One region of the Virgibacillus dakarensis genome, then DNA from elsewhere that is predicted to be linked to it. Evidence: a T-box and tRNA genes for the amino acid it is inferred to sense, from the RefSeq annotation. Region 1 holds a T-box; the other holds one or more tRNA genes.
The links. A T-box is a leader RNA that pairs with one kind of tRNA and senses whether it is charged. The one in region 1 lies ahead of ileS (isoleucine--tRNA ligase), so its partner is inferred to be a tRNA-Ile.
Positions count from the first base shown of each region.

Region 1 (6,741 bases):
TTCTCCCCTGCGGATATTCAAAACATCAGCTGAAAGCCCTTGAATTTGACCCATATGCTGTAAATACTCTATTGGTGTAAAACGCAATGACTTAGGCGTCTGTTCCGGGACATAGCCAATATTTTGCGTGAATCGATTTTGACATTCCCCTTATTCGGAACCATTAAACCGGCGATGATTTTCAGCAACGTGCTTTTACCCGACCCGTTATCTCCAGTAATAGCAACACATTCACCATTCTTTAGGGATGTGGTCGCACCTTTAAATATGCATTTTTTATGTACTGAATAGTGGATATTTGTAAGTTCTAACATATTCACATTAGGCTCCTCTGAATCTCTCATATTTCCTCATATTGAAGCATTATTCCATATAATTAATTGCCTAAATAATATTATAATAAAAGCAAGGGTGCTTTAACAGTAGCACCCCCGGTTTTGATGAGGAACTATTCTATATTTGATTTTTATTAAAGAACAATTTCTATCCCAATCATTTCATTCTCAAGCTCAATATATTTCATATTTTGCTTTTTATTAAAGTTAATATTTTTCACCAACAGATTTTGTTCCAGTAGATCTCTAAATTGTTCAACAACATCCTTTAATGAATCACTCATGCAAAAGGTAAGGTCTACCCGCTTTTCGACAGGCAAATTCAATTCTTTACGGTACTGTTGAACAGCTCGAATGAGTTCACGAGCAAGACCTTCCCTACGGAGATCTTCGTTTATGTTTGTATTTAAGAAAACGGTATAGCGTTCATTAGAAGCCATTTCCATTCCCTGCTGCGCTGTTTGATTAATGAGTAAATCCTCTTTTTCAACACGAATGGACTCTCCCGATTGCATTTCCAATGCAACATACCCTTTACCTACCACGTCATTAGCTTCTTCCACTGACATCTGTTTTAAAGCCTTTTGAACAAATCCTACTTGCTTACCAAGCTTTGGACCCGCCGTTGGGAAGTTTAGTTTAATTTCATACTGAATATTTCCTCCAGCATGTTCTTGAAAATAAACCCGCTTAACATTAATTTCTTCCTCAATGATATAACGATATTTCGACAAAAAGTTTATGTCATTTTTTTCATCAACCACAATCAATTTAGATAGAGGCTGTTTTGTTTTAATATTCGAAGCGTTACGAGTATGGCGGGCAAGCTCAATAACCTGAAGAACTCCATCCATCTCCATCTCCAACTGTTCATCAATTAAGGCTTCATCCGGTACAGGGAAGTATTCTAAGTGTACACTTTTCCCCGTTAAATTGATGTGAATTTCCTCGGTAACAAAAGGTGTAAATGGAGCAAGTAGTTTGCTCGTTGTTGTTAATACCTCGTATAACGTATGATAAGCCGCTAGTTTATCATCATTCATTCCTTTACCCCAAAAACGGTCACGGGAGCGGCGGATGTACCAATTACTAATTTGTTCAACTAGTATAGATAATTCTCTTGCTGCAGGATTAAAATCATAGTTATCAAGATGTGCCGCTACACTTTTAGAAACAGAATGCAGGCGAGATAATATCCATTTATCCAACCATGACTTTTCACCTTGGGCATGCTTATTCGGATCGAATTGATCAATCTCCGCATAAAGCACGTAAAAAGAATGAATATTAATTAGTGTGTCAACTAGCTTGGACTTTGCTTGACTGACAATATTAGCTGAAAAACGCTTATTATTCCAAGGCGCACTATCAACAAGCAGTGCCCACCGCAACGCATCTGCCCCATATTTTTTCACAAGGTCCATTGGGTTAATAACGTTCCCTTTACTTTTTGACATTTTACGTCCATCTTCATCAAGGATATGTCCGAGCGAAAGAACACGTTTGTATGGTGCTTTTCCAGTATATAAAGAAGATACGGTGAGCAGGCTGTAAAACCAGCCACGCGTCTGATCCACACCTTCTACAATGACATCTGCAGGAAATTGTTTTTCGAATAATGCAGTATTCTCAAATGGATAATGATACTGCGCAAATGGCATCGAACCACTATCAAACCATACATCGATAACTTCCTTGGTACGAACCATATCTCCTTGGCAAGACGGACAAACAAGAATTATATCATCCACATACGGTTTATGAAGTTCTAACTCATCAGAAACTGGAAGCCTGGCATGTTTATTGAGGTCCTGAATACTATCAGGCGCATATTGATGGTTACAGTTCTTGCAAATCCAAACGTTGAGTGGTGTTCCCCAATACCGATTACGACCTAGATTCCAATCAACCATGTTCTCTAGAAAATTACCAAAACGTCCATGTTTCATATGCTCCGGGTGCCATTTAATGGTTTCGTTATTTTGGATGATCGTATCTTTTATTTCCGTCGTTTTGATAAACCAGCCTTCCGTTGCATAATAGATAAGCGGGGAATCACAGCGCCAACAGTGTGGATAGCTATGTTCGTATTTTTCTTTTGAAAATAATAAACCTTTGTCTGCCAGCATTTTAATTATCTGAACATCACAATCTTTGGCAAATTCCCCAGCTAAATCAGGAACTTCATCCGTATAGCGTCCTGACTGATCAACCACGTTAATAAAATCAAGCCCGTTTGCTCTCACAGCATTGTAGTCATCTTCTCCATGCGCTGGTGCGAGATGAACGATTCCGGTACCACTTTGGTCTGTAACAAAATCCGCCTCAATAACCTCATGCCCTCTTATTAGGTTCAAATAGTCAAAAGGAGCTTGATAGGTTAAGCCAACGAAGTCACTTCCTTTATGCATGCTAATAACCTCATATTCCTCATTGAATACCTGATCTGCCAAGTCTTTTGCAACAATATATAAGTCCGCTTCCTGCCTCACCTTTACATATTCCAAATCCTTATGGACAGCTAAAGCAACATTAGCAGGAAGTGTCCAAGGTGTTGTCGTCCAGCCCAAAAAATATTCATTATCGGTCCCATTAATTTGGAATTTAGCTGTTACGGACAGATCTTTTACGTCTTTGTATCCTTGTGCAACTTCGTGAGAACTTAAGGATGTTTGGCAGCTCGGACAATATGGCGTAACACGATGTCCCTGATCCAGCAGCCCTTTTTTGTGAATCGCAGAGAGGATATACCAAACACTTTCAATATATTCATTCCGTAATGTCACATATGGATCATCCATATCAACCCAATACCCAATAGCTTCTGTAAAAGAACGCCATTGCTTCTCATAATCAAAAACACTTCTTTTACATTCCTCAATAAATTTCTCTATACCATAATCTTCAATTTCTTTTTTTCCGGAGATGCCTATCTTTTTCTCAACACCGAGTTCAACTGGAAGACCATGTGTATCCCAGCCCGCTTTGCGGATAACCTGATAACCTTGCATTGTTTTATAGCGGGCAATGAAGTCTTTTATCACACGACCCAGCACATGCCCAGCATGAGGTAGGCCATTTGCTGTTGGGGGGCCTTCATAAAAGACAAAGGTTTCCGCTCCATCACGATTTGAAACAGACTTTTCAAACGTACTTTCAGCTTTCCACATATTGTTTACTCGCTTTTCACGCTGTTGGGGAAGCTCACTTATATCAACCTTTCTCATCATCTCACTCCTCGTTTGATTTTTTCATAAAAATACAAAAACCCGCCCCTAAAGTAGGGACGAGTTTAACCCGTGTTACCACCCTGATTCCGGAAATTACTTGTAAAATAAATGTGCCGGCACTCAAACAACGTACTATCATACGCGATCCTTGTAACGGCGGATCCCCGGAAAGGCTTAAAATGAATCTTCAGCTTTTCTTCTCGGAGAGGATTTTCAACATAAACTGAACATTGGTTTTCAGCAAAAGGCACCAACTCTCTGCAGAACAGGATTTATGCATACTCGTTCTCGTCAACGAATTTAATCGCTTTCATATTAAGATATAGCATATGCAGATAAATGTCAATCGATACACCTTCCATATTGCCAATTATCAAGCTTTTGTCTGAAACAGTTTTGTACAACAACCCCGTCCCCTTATTCTAAACCTAACGATTAATTCATTTAACCCATATCCATCGGCCTATTCCAATATGTCTAGCAATCCTTTAATCTAGTAATTGAAAAAACTTAAAGGGGGTTTCAGTATGGGAATTAGAAAAACAGGAAAAATTGCACTTATGCTTTTAGCAGCTCTGCTTGTATCTATACCACTTAGCAACAGCTCGGCAGATGCAGAAGAAGCTGGGGAAGGCACTGTTGACTTAAGACTCATGGAAACGACAGATATTCATGTCCATCTGGCAAACTATGACTATTATCAAGATAAGGAAACAAACGAATTTGGGCTAGCAATGACAGCAACGCTTATCAAGAAATCCCGAAGTGAAGTCAACAATAGCATGTTATTTGACAATGGTGACCTAATCCAAGGCAATCCTCTTGGGGACTATATCGCTCAAAAAGGCCTTGAAGAAGGAGAAGTGCATCCCGTCTATAAAGCAATGAATCTGCTAGATTATGATGCAGCAAATATTGGTAACCACGAATTTAATTATGGCATCGACTATTTGAAGGAAGCAACTGATGATGCTAATTTCCCATACGTCAATGCAAACGTCTATTATGATGACGGTGACGATGATCCAACCAACGATCAACCGTTTTTCGAGCCATACAAGATTTTGCCTAAACAAGTGGTAGATTCAAACGGTAACACCCAAACGATTAATGTTGGGATCATCGGCTTTGTTCCACCACAAATCATGCAATGGGACAAAACAAACCTTGAAGGGAAAGTAATTACCAAAGATATCTATAAAACAGCACAAAAATATATTCCGGAAATGAAGGAACAAGGTGCTGATATTATCGTTGCAATTCCACACTCCGGGCTTGGATCGGTTGAATTAAAGGAACGTGAGGAAAATGCCACTTACAACTTAACTGAAGTAGAAGGCATTGATGCTATTATGTTTGGTCATGCCCACGAAGCCTTCCCGAGTGAAACATTTGCGGGAATCCCAGGAGTCAACCTGGAAAAAGGAACACTCAATGGTGTACCTTCTGTTGAGGCAGGTTTTTGGGGAAACCATTTAGGGATTATTGATCTGAAGCTCCAGCAAAATGGCGACAGCTGGGAGGTTATTGATTCCAGCGCTGAAGTTCAAGCAATTTACGACGAAAATACCGGTGAAGCACTTGTTGAAGCCGATCAGGGAATTCTAGACGCCATTTCAGAAGACCACCAGGCAACTCTTGACTATATTCGCTCTCAGGTCGGTGAAACAACTGCACCAATTTACAGCTACTTTGCACTTGTCAAAGACGATCCGTCGGTACAAATTGTAGCCAACGCACAAAAATGGTACACAGAACAAGCAGTAAAGGAAACCGAATATGAAGGATTGCCAATTTTATCCGCAGCTGCACCATTTAAGGCTGGCGGTCGAGGCGGCGCTGGCTACTATACGTATATTCCAGAAGGGCCGATTGCCATTAAAAACGTAGCTGACCTTTATGTTTATCCAAACACTTTGAAGGTCGTGAAAATCAATGGGGAACAAGTTCGTGAATGGTTAGAGATGGCTGCTGGACAGTTTAATCAAATCGACCCGAATGCGTCAGAGGAACAATCTTTAGTTAACAATGACTTTCCAACGTACAATTTTGATGTTATCGATGGGGTCACCTATAAAATCGATGTTACGGAACCAACCCGCTATAACCGTGATGGGGAGTTAATCAATCCAGAGGCCCATCGCATTGTAAACTTACAATACAACGGTGAGGCCGTTCAAGACGATCAGGAATTTCTTGTTGCAACAAATAACTATCGTGCTGGTGGAGGAGGTAACTTCCCGAATTTAGATGGCAGCCAAATTGTCCTTTCTCCACAGGCGGAAAACCGGCAGGTAGTGATCGACTATATTCAAACGAATGGCACGATTGATCCATCAGCGGATAGCAATTGGTCATTTGCACCGATTGAAGGTAATGCACAGCTAACATTCCAATCTTCACCGGATGCCCAGCAATTCATCCAGCAAGATGGGAATATCGCTTATCTCGGTGAGGGGACAGACGGTTTTGCCAAATACGCGCTTGATCTATCAGAGGCCGAAGAAACTGTGACACTTTCGTCAATTAAACAAGATGTTGCGGATTATGTACAATCTGGTGATATTAATCATCCATTAGCTGTTAAGCTGACAAACAAACTGAAACAAGCAGAACATCAACTAAATAAAGGCCATCATCATCAAGCTGTTAAAAAGATGGAAGGGTTCTTGAAACATTTGAACAAAAAGGCGATGGATAAATTCATCACTAAAGAAGCGAAAGAAGGCTTGAATAATTCAGTTGAGGTTTTACTTAACGACTGGAGAAACAATTAACAGTAAAGATCCAATTTATTATTTAAAAACCCTGTGGTATGATGAAGCCACAGGGTTTTTTACATGCGTTTTAAAACAAAGAAGGCAGGTGAGTCCGATGTATATGTTTGTCGAGGAGAGAATTAAAGATTCCATAGACAAGGGGGAATTCGATAATCTTCCCGGAAAAGGAAAACCGCTGAATCTAAAGGATGATTTACCAGGTATGCGACCGGAAATAAAAATGGGTTATCGAATGCTGAAAAACGCCGGATATGTAACGGAGGAGGCAAAAGACAGCAAAAATAATATGAGTATGAATGATCTTTTAACCATAGCAACCGGTAAAACCCATAAGAGCGATGTACAAAGCAAACAGAAATTTGATGAATTTGTTCACGAAAGGAAATTGCATCAAAA
Region 1 covers NZ_LT732554.1:368,278-375,018, forward strand. The annotation lists partial or broken gene CZ382_RS11355 (ATP-binding cassette domain-containing protein) at 1-254, opposite strand, end outside; gene ileS (isoleucine--tRNA ligase) at 470-3,562, opposite strand; T-box leader at 3,615-3,869, opposite strand; gene CZ382_RS24540 (hypothetical protein) at 3,838-3,969, opposite strand; gene CZ382_RS11370 (bifunctional 2',3'-cyclic-nucleotide 2'-phosphodiesterase/3'-nucleotidase) at 4,093-6,342, shown strand; gene CZ382_RS11375 (DnaJ family domain-containing protein) at 6,440-6,741, shown strand, end outside.

Region 2 (6,741 bases), 690 kb from region 1:
CCGCCCCAGTCAAACTGCCCGCCTGACACTGTCTCCGAACCGGATGACGGTCCTGGGTTAGAATGTCCGTACAGCCAGGGTGGTATCCCACGGGTGCCTCCACCGAAGCTGGCGCTCCGGGTTCTAAGGCTCCCACCTATCCTGTACAAGCTGTACCAACATGCAATATCAGGCTACAGTAAAGCTCCACGGGGTCTTTCCGTCCTGTCGCGGGTAATGCGCATCTTCACGCATCGTATAATTTCACCGGGTCTCTCGTTGAGACAGTGCCCAAGTCGTTGCACCTTTCGTGCGGGTCGGAACTTACCCGACAAGGAATTTCGCTACCTTAGGACCGTTATAGTTACGGCCGCCGTTTACTGGGGCTTCGGTTCTGCGCTTCGCACCCGAAGGTACTAACGCTTCCCCTTAACCTTCCAGCACCGGGCAGGTGTCAGCCCCTATACTTCGCCTTTCGGCTTCGCAGAGACCTGTGTTTTTGCTAAACAGTCGCTTGGGCCTATTCACTGCGGCTCCATGTAAATGAAGCACCCCTTCTCCCGAAGTTACGGGGTCATTTTGCCGAGTTCCTTAACGAGAGTTCTCCCGATCACCTTAGGATTCTCTCCTCGCCTACCTGTGTCGGTTTGCGGTACGGGCACCTGTGACCTCGCTAGAGGGTTTTCTTGGCAGTGTGAAATCAGGAACTTCGCTACTCATGTTCACTCCCCATCACAGCTTGAGATTGCTGAACGGATTTGCCTATCCAGCTCTCTTACTGCTTGGGCGCACACATCCATCGGTGCGCTTTCCTTATCCTACTGCGTCTCCCCATCGCTACATAACGGTCATGAGGTGGTACAGGAATATCTGCCTGTTGTCCATCGCCTACGCCTTTCGGCCTCGGCTTAGGTCCCGACTAACCCTGAGCGGACGAGCCTTCCTCAGGAAACCTTAGGCATTCGGTGAAAGAGATTCTCACTCTTTTTTCGCTACTCATACCGGCATTCTCACTTCCAAGCGCTCCACCAGTCCTCACGGTCTGACTTCGCAGCACTTGGAACGCTCTCCTACCATCACAGAAGTCAGATATCAGAAACCAGATGTCAGATTTACTTTAAACCCATTTTTGGATCATTGAATAAAGTTGCTTTCCTAAATCATCATACTGGTTAAACAATTCCTCGAAAGTCTCATTGTTGATATATTGAAGATCCTTAGATAATTCTAATAAAACCTTTACCTCATCTTTAGACCCCTGTGCTATCAACAAAAACCTTTTAAAATCAGCAATCGTACTTTTCTTACCATACCCTTCAGCAATATTTACGGGTATGGAAGTAGCTGCTCTTCTTAATTGACTTCCAAGTTCATACTTTTCGAAGTCTGGAAATTCTAGGGTGATTTGATGAACTTGTAACGCAAGCCGATAAGAGATTTTATAAACTCTTAATTCTTGGTAACTTTTTATCATCTTCTATTCACTCTCTTTTTCCGACTTCCGGCCTCTGATATCTGACCTCTGGATCCGCAGCTTCGGTGATACGTTTAGCCCCGGTATATTTTCGGCGCAGTGTCACTCGACCAGTGAGCTATTACGCACTCTTTAAATGATGGCTGCTTCTAAGCCAACATCCTGGTTGTCTGGGCAACGCCACATCCTTTTCCACTTAACGTATACTTGGGGACCTTAGCTGGCGGTCTGGGCTGTTTCCCTTTCGACTATGAACCTTATCACCCATAGTCTGACTCCCAAGGGGAAGTAGCTGGCATTCGGAGTTTGACTGAATTCGGTAACCCGGTGAGGGCCCCTAGTCCAATCAGTGCTCTACCTCCAGTACTCGCTATCCTTGAGGCTAGCCCTAAAGCTATTTCGGAGAGAACCAGCTATCTCCGTGTTCGATTGGCATTTCACCCCTACCCACACCTCATCCCCGCATTTTTCAACATACGTGGGTTCGGGCCTCCAGTCAGTGTTACCTGACCTTCACCCTGGACATGGGTAGATCACACGGTTTCGGGTCTACGACCGCATACTCATTCGCCCTGTTCAGACTCGCTTTCGCTGCGGCTCCGTGTCTTCCACTTAACCTTGCATACGATCGTAACTCGCCGGTCCATTCTACAAAAGGTACGCCGTCACACATCAATGTGCTCCGACTACTTGTAAGCGCACGGTTTCAGGTTCTCTTTCACTCCCCTCCCGGGGTGCTTTTCACCTTTCCCTCACGGTACTGGTTCACTATCGGTCACTAGGGAGTATTTAGCCTTGGGAGATGGTCCTCCCGGATTCCGACGGAATTCCACGTGTTCCGCCGTACTCAGGATCCACTCCGGAGGAAATGCCTTTTCAACTACAGGGCTCTTACCTGCTTTGGCTGATCGTTCCAGATCGATTCGTCTAACACATTTCTTGATAACTCCTGGTGGAGTGTCCTACAACCCCAAAAGGCAAGCCTTTTGGTTTGGGCTGTTTCCGTTTCGCTCGCCGCTACTCAGGAAATCGCGTTTGCTTTCTCTTCCTCCGGGTACTGAGATGTTTCAGTTCCCCGGGTCTGCCTCCTGTATCCTATGTATTCAGATACAGGTACTGCTCCATTACGAGCAGTGGGTTCCCCCATTCGGAAATCCCCGGATCGCAGTCTACTTACGACTCCCCGAGGCATATCGGTGTTAGTCCCGTCCTTCTTCGGCTCCTAGTGCCAAGGCATCCACCGTGCGCCCTTCTTCACTTAACTATTTTCTAAGCTCTAAAAACGCTATTACGTTTGATGTCGTTGTTTGTCTTTCTCTTATTTAGTTTTCAAGGTACAAAAATGGAGCCTAGCGGGATCGAACCGCTGACCTCCTGCGTGCAAAGCAGGCGCTCTCCCAGCTGAGCTAAGGCCCCGTGACTCTCTTATAGATGGTGGGCCTGAGTGGACTCGAACCACCGACCTCACGCTTATCAGGCGTGCGCTCTAACCAGCTGAGCTACAGGCCCATCCATATGTTATATAGAAAGAGAAATTACTCTCTCAAAACTGAACTAAACAACCCAGTATGGCTTATGAAAGATGACTCTTTCACGTTCCGTAGTTATCCTTAGAAAGGAGGTGATCCAGCCGCACCTTCCGATACGGCTACCTTGTTACGACTTCACCCCAATCATTGGCCCCACCTTCGGCGGCTGGCTCCAAATGGTTACCTCACCGACTTCGGGTGTTGCCAACTCTCGTGGTGTGACGGGCGGTGTGTACAAGGCCCGGGAACGTATTCACCGCGGCATGCTGATCCGCGATTACTAGCGATTCCGGCTTCATGCAGGCGAGTTGCAGCCTGCAATCCGAACTGGGAATGGTTTTATGGGATTTGCTTCACCTTGCGGCTTCGCTGCCCTTTGTTCCATCCATTGTAGCACGTGTGTAGCCCAGGTCATAAGGGGCATGATGATTTGACGTCATCCCCACCTTCCTCCGGTTTGTCACCGGCAGTCACCTTAGAGTGCCCAACTGAATGCTGGCAACTAAGATCAAGGGTTGCGCTCGTTGCGGGACTTAACCCAACATCTCACGACACGAGCTGACGACAACCATGCACCACCTGTCTCTCTGTCCCCGAAGGGAACACGCTATCTCTAGCGCTAGCAGAGGATGTCAAGACCTGGTAAGGTTCTTCGCGTTGCTTCGAATTAAACCACATGCTCCACCGCTTGTGCGGGCCCCCGTCAATTCTTTTGAGTTTCAGCCTTGCGGCCGTACTCCCCAGGCGGAGTGCTTAATGCGTTAACTTCAGCACTAAGGGGCGGAAACCCCCTAACACCTAGCACTCATCGTTTACGGCGTGGACTACCAGGGTATCTAATCCTGTTCGCTCCCCACGCTTTCGCACCTCAGCGTCAGTTACAGACCAGAGAGTCGCCTTCGCCACTGGTGTTCCTCCACATCTCTACGCATTTCACCGCTACACGTGGAATTCCACTCTCCTCTTCTGCACTCAAGTCCTCCAGTTTCCAATGACCGCTCGCGGTTGAGCCGCGAGATTTCACATCAGACTTAAAAGACCGCCTGCGCGCGCTTTACGCCCAATAATTCCGGACAACGCTTGCCCCCTACGTATTACCGCGGCTGCTGGCACGTAGTTAGCCGGGGCTTTCTGGTGAGGTACCGTCACGGTACCGCCCTCTTCGAACGGTACTTGTTCTTCCCTCACAACAGAGTTTTACGATCCGAAAACCTTCATCACTCACGCGGCGTTGCTCCGTCAGACTTTCGTCCATTGCGGAAGATTCCCTACTGCTGCCTCCCGTAGGAGTCTGGGCCGTGTCTCAGTCCCAGTGTGGCCGATCACCCTCTCAGGTCGGCTACGCATCGTTGCCTTGGTAGGCCGTTACCCTACCAACTAGCTAATGCGCCGCGGGCCCATCTGTAAGCGATAGCCGAAGCCATCTTTCAACTTCTCCCCACGCGAGAAAAAGTATTATCCGGTATTAGCCCCGGTTTCCCGGAGTTATCCCGATCTTACAGGCAGGTTGCCCACGTGTTACTCACCCGTCCGCCGCTCGTTCCACTAGCGTCCTCCCGAAGGATTCAGCTTGCTTCCCGCGCTCGACTTGCATGTATTAGGCACGCCGCCAGCGTTCGTCCTGAGCCAAGATCAAACTCTCCAAAAAAGTTTGCAATAAGATTAACACCAATTAATCTTATGAAATGTCTTAGCTTCAAAAATTGATTTCAGGGCTCTAGTCCTCCATCCAAATCAAATGATCCGACTTCTGACCTAACCTCTGACATCCGTTACATACTGGTTGTTTTGTTCAGTTTTCAAAGAGCAATTTTTCTTATGTCGTTTTTAGCGACAAGATATAGTCTATCAGGGTTATTCAAAAAAGTCAATAGGTTTTTTAAAAATAATTTTTATAAAGACTAAAGACTCCATAATGAACGACCTGACAACAAGAAATAATATAGCATATATTTTACTTTATTTCAACAAATTACGAGAAAAATTTATAAGATCTTTCTTAATCACCCCACAAAGGTGTCAAGTCTTTTTTTTAATCGACTACGGATTATAAAATAAAACGGACAATAGCATACTTCACTATTGCCTCAACCAATCTTGTTTATCAAGTTTTAAAGAAACCAAGATTCCCACTTCAATATTCAAGGCCTGTCTCTGAAATCCCATTGGTTTAACTAACATCTGCATGAGGCAGGTAAAACTGCCTCCTCACCCTCCAAAGAAAATGAGTTAGTACCACTTAGCTGAATTAACCATCCTATACGTTCTCAAGAAACTGTGAACAATGTGTTATATATTTCAGACATGCGGCACTAGCTGTCGATACAGTTATTCCTAATTCATTAAAGAAGAAAAATTTCACGTATTTCCTTTAAGAGGATGTTCAAAAAAGCCAACCAAATGATAAGCAGCGACCCCGGACGATTACTTGTTTCTCCGCTCCTTCGCGAATATTAGCTCTTTTCCTGCGTACGATGTGAACTCGGGGAAGCTTTCCTTTTCCTTTGTGCTCACGTATCCAGGAGACCCCCCACATAAATCTTCAGTAGTCAACAGCAGACCGCTGCTTGGCGAATATTCCCACTTACCCAGTGTACGATACATACTCGGGGGAGTTTCCCTTTGTACTCTAACTAAGCTGTCTTAACCTTCTTAGAACGTACAAGAGGTGTTAATGTCGAGGTTAACTATTAGCGTGGTGTCCTTAGTCGGCCTGCTAATTTTGCGGCTTTTGAACGTCACTTTATTCATTCTTTGTTCGCTTCGGCATGTACTTTAGGCATTCCTGTTCACTTGCTACACGCCGGAACAATTGAAAAAGGATTCGGTACCGTTCCCGCATTGCCCGCTTCACTAAATGATCAATCCGATGATCCTCCAAATCCATTAATAACTCTTCCAATTCCCGTTTCAGTAAATATTCCACTTCTTTTTGTTCTATATCATTAATTAATAATCCTAACATTGCTTCCACCTCAAACCTTCATCTGCTAATCTGTTAACTAACTCGTTTTAGTATTGCCTATTTGTATTTCATCGCTTTTAAGTAAACGTACAGTACCACATTCATTCGTAAACAATATCGAATTTTGTCGGTTGTTCTGCTTTTATTTTATGTACATGATTGGTCTCTCCCTAATCGACTACACCTTCTTTTTCACTGCCTTTTATGCTCTAGCATGTCCCGTTAGCTGTGTTTTATCCATCCAATAGCTTGTTCTATATTGGTCCATCCCATTCATAAACTTAGAATAAAGAAATTTTAGGAGGATGGAGATGGAGCACTTTTACACATTACGATTAAATAAAGGTAAACGTTGGATGGTCGTTATCTTACTTGCCTTGTTTACCGCATTAATTTTGTGGTTTGAACGCGACGGTGCATTTTCTGTTTTTTCCGCTGAAGAAGAGCCTACAGCTTTAACGAAAGGTAATAAGGACGAGGCTAATATTGCATTAACCTTTAATATTAGCTGGGGGGAAGAAAAGGTATTTGATATTTTGAAGCGCCTGAAACAAGAAAATGTACAAGCAACCTTCTTTGTAAGTGGTGAATGGGCGGAGCGGCATCCGGAAATAGTCGAAAAAATTACCGATGGTGAACATGAACTTGGCATGCTTGGATACCGTTATAAGAGCTATTTGGAGCAGGAAACGGACCAAGTAAAAAAGGACTTGCTGCATGCGAAAGAGGTGTTTGGCAAGCTCGGTTACAAAGATATCAACCTTGTCCGGCCACCAAGCGGACAGTTCAACGAA
Region 2 covers NZ_LT732554.1:1,063,236-1,069,976, reverse strand. The annotation lists rRNA gene CZ382_RS14940 (23S ribosomal RNA) at 1-2,717, opposite strand, end outside; tRNA gene CZ382_RS14935 (tRNA-Ala) at 2,797-2,869, opposite strand; tRNA gene CZ382_RS14930 (tRNA-Ile) at 2,886-2,962, opposite strand; rRNA gene CZ382_RS14925 (16S ribosomal RNA) at 3,068-4,630, opposite strand; gene CZ382_RS14920 (hypothetical protein) at 5,726-5,947, opposite strand; gene pdaB (polysaccharide deacetylase family sporulation protein PdaB) at 6,259-6,741, shown strand, end outside.
Region 2: it encodes a tRNA-Ile, which carries the amino acid that the T-box ahead of ileS (isoleucine--tRNA ligase) is inferred to sense. The anticodon was not compared.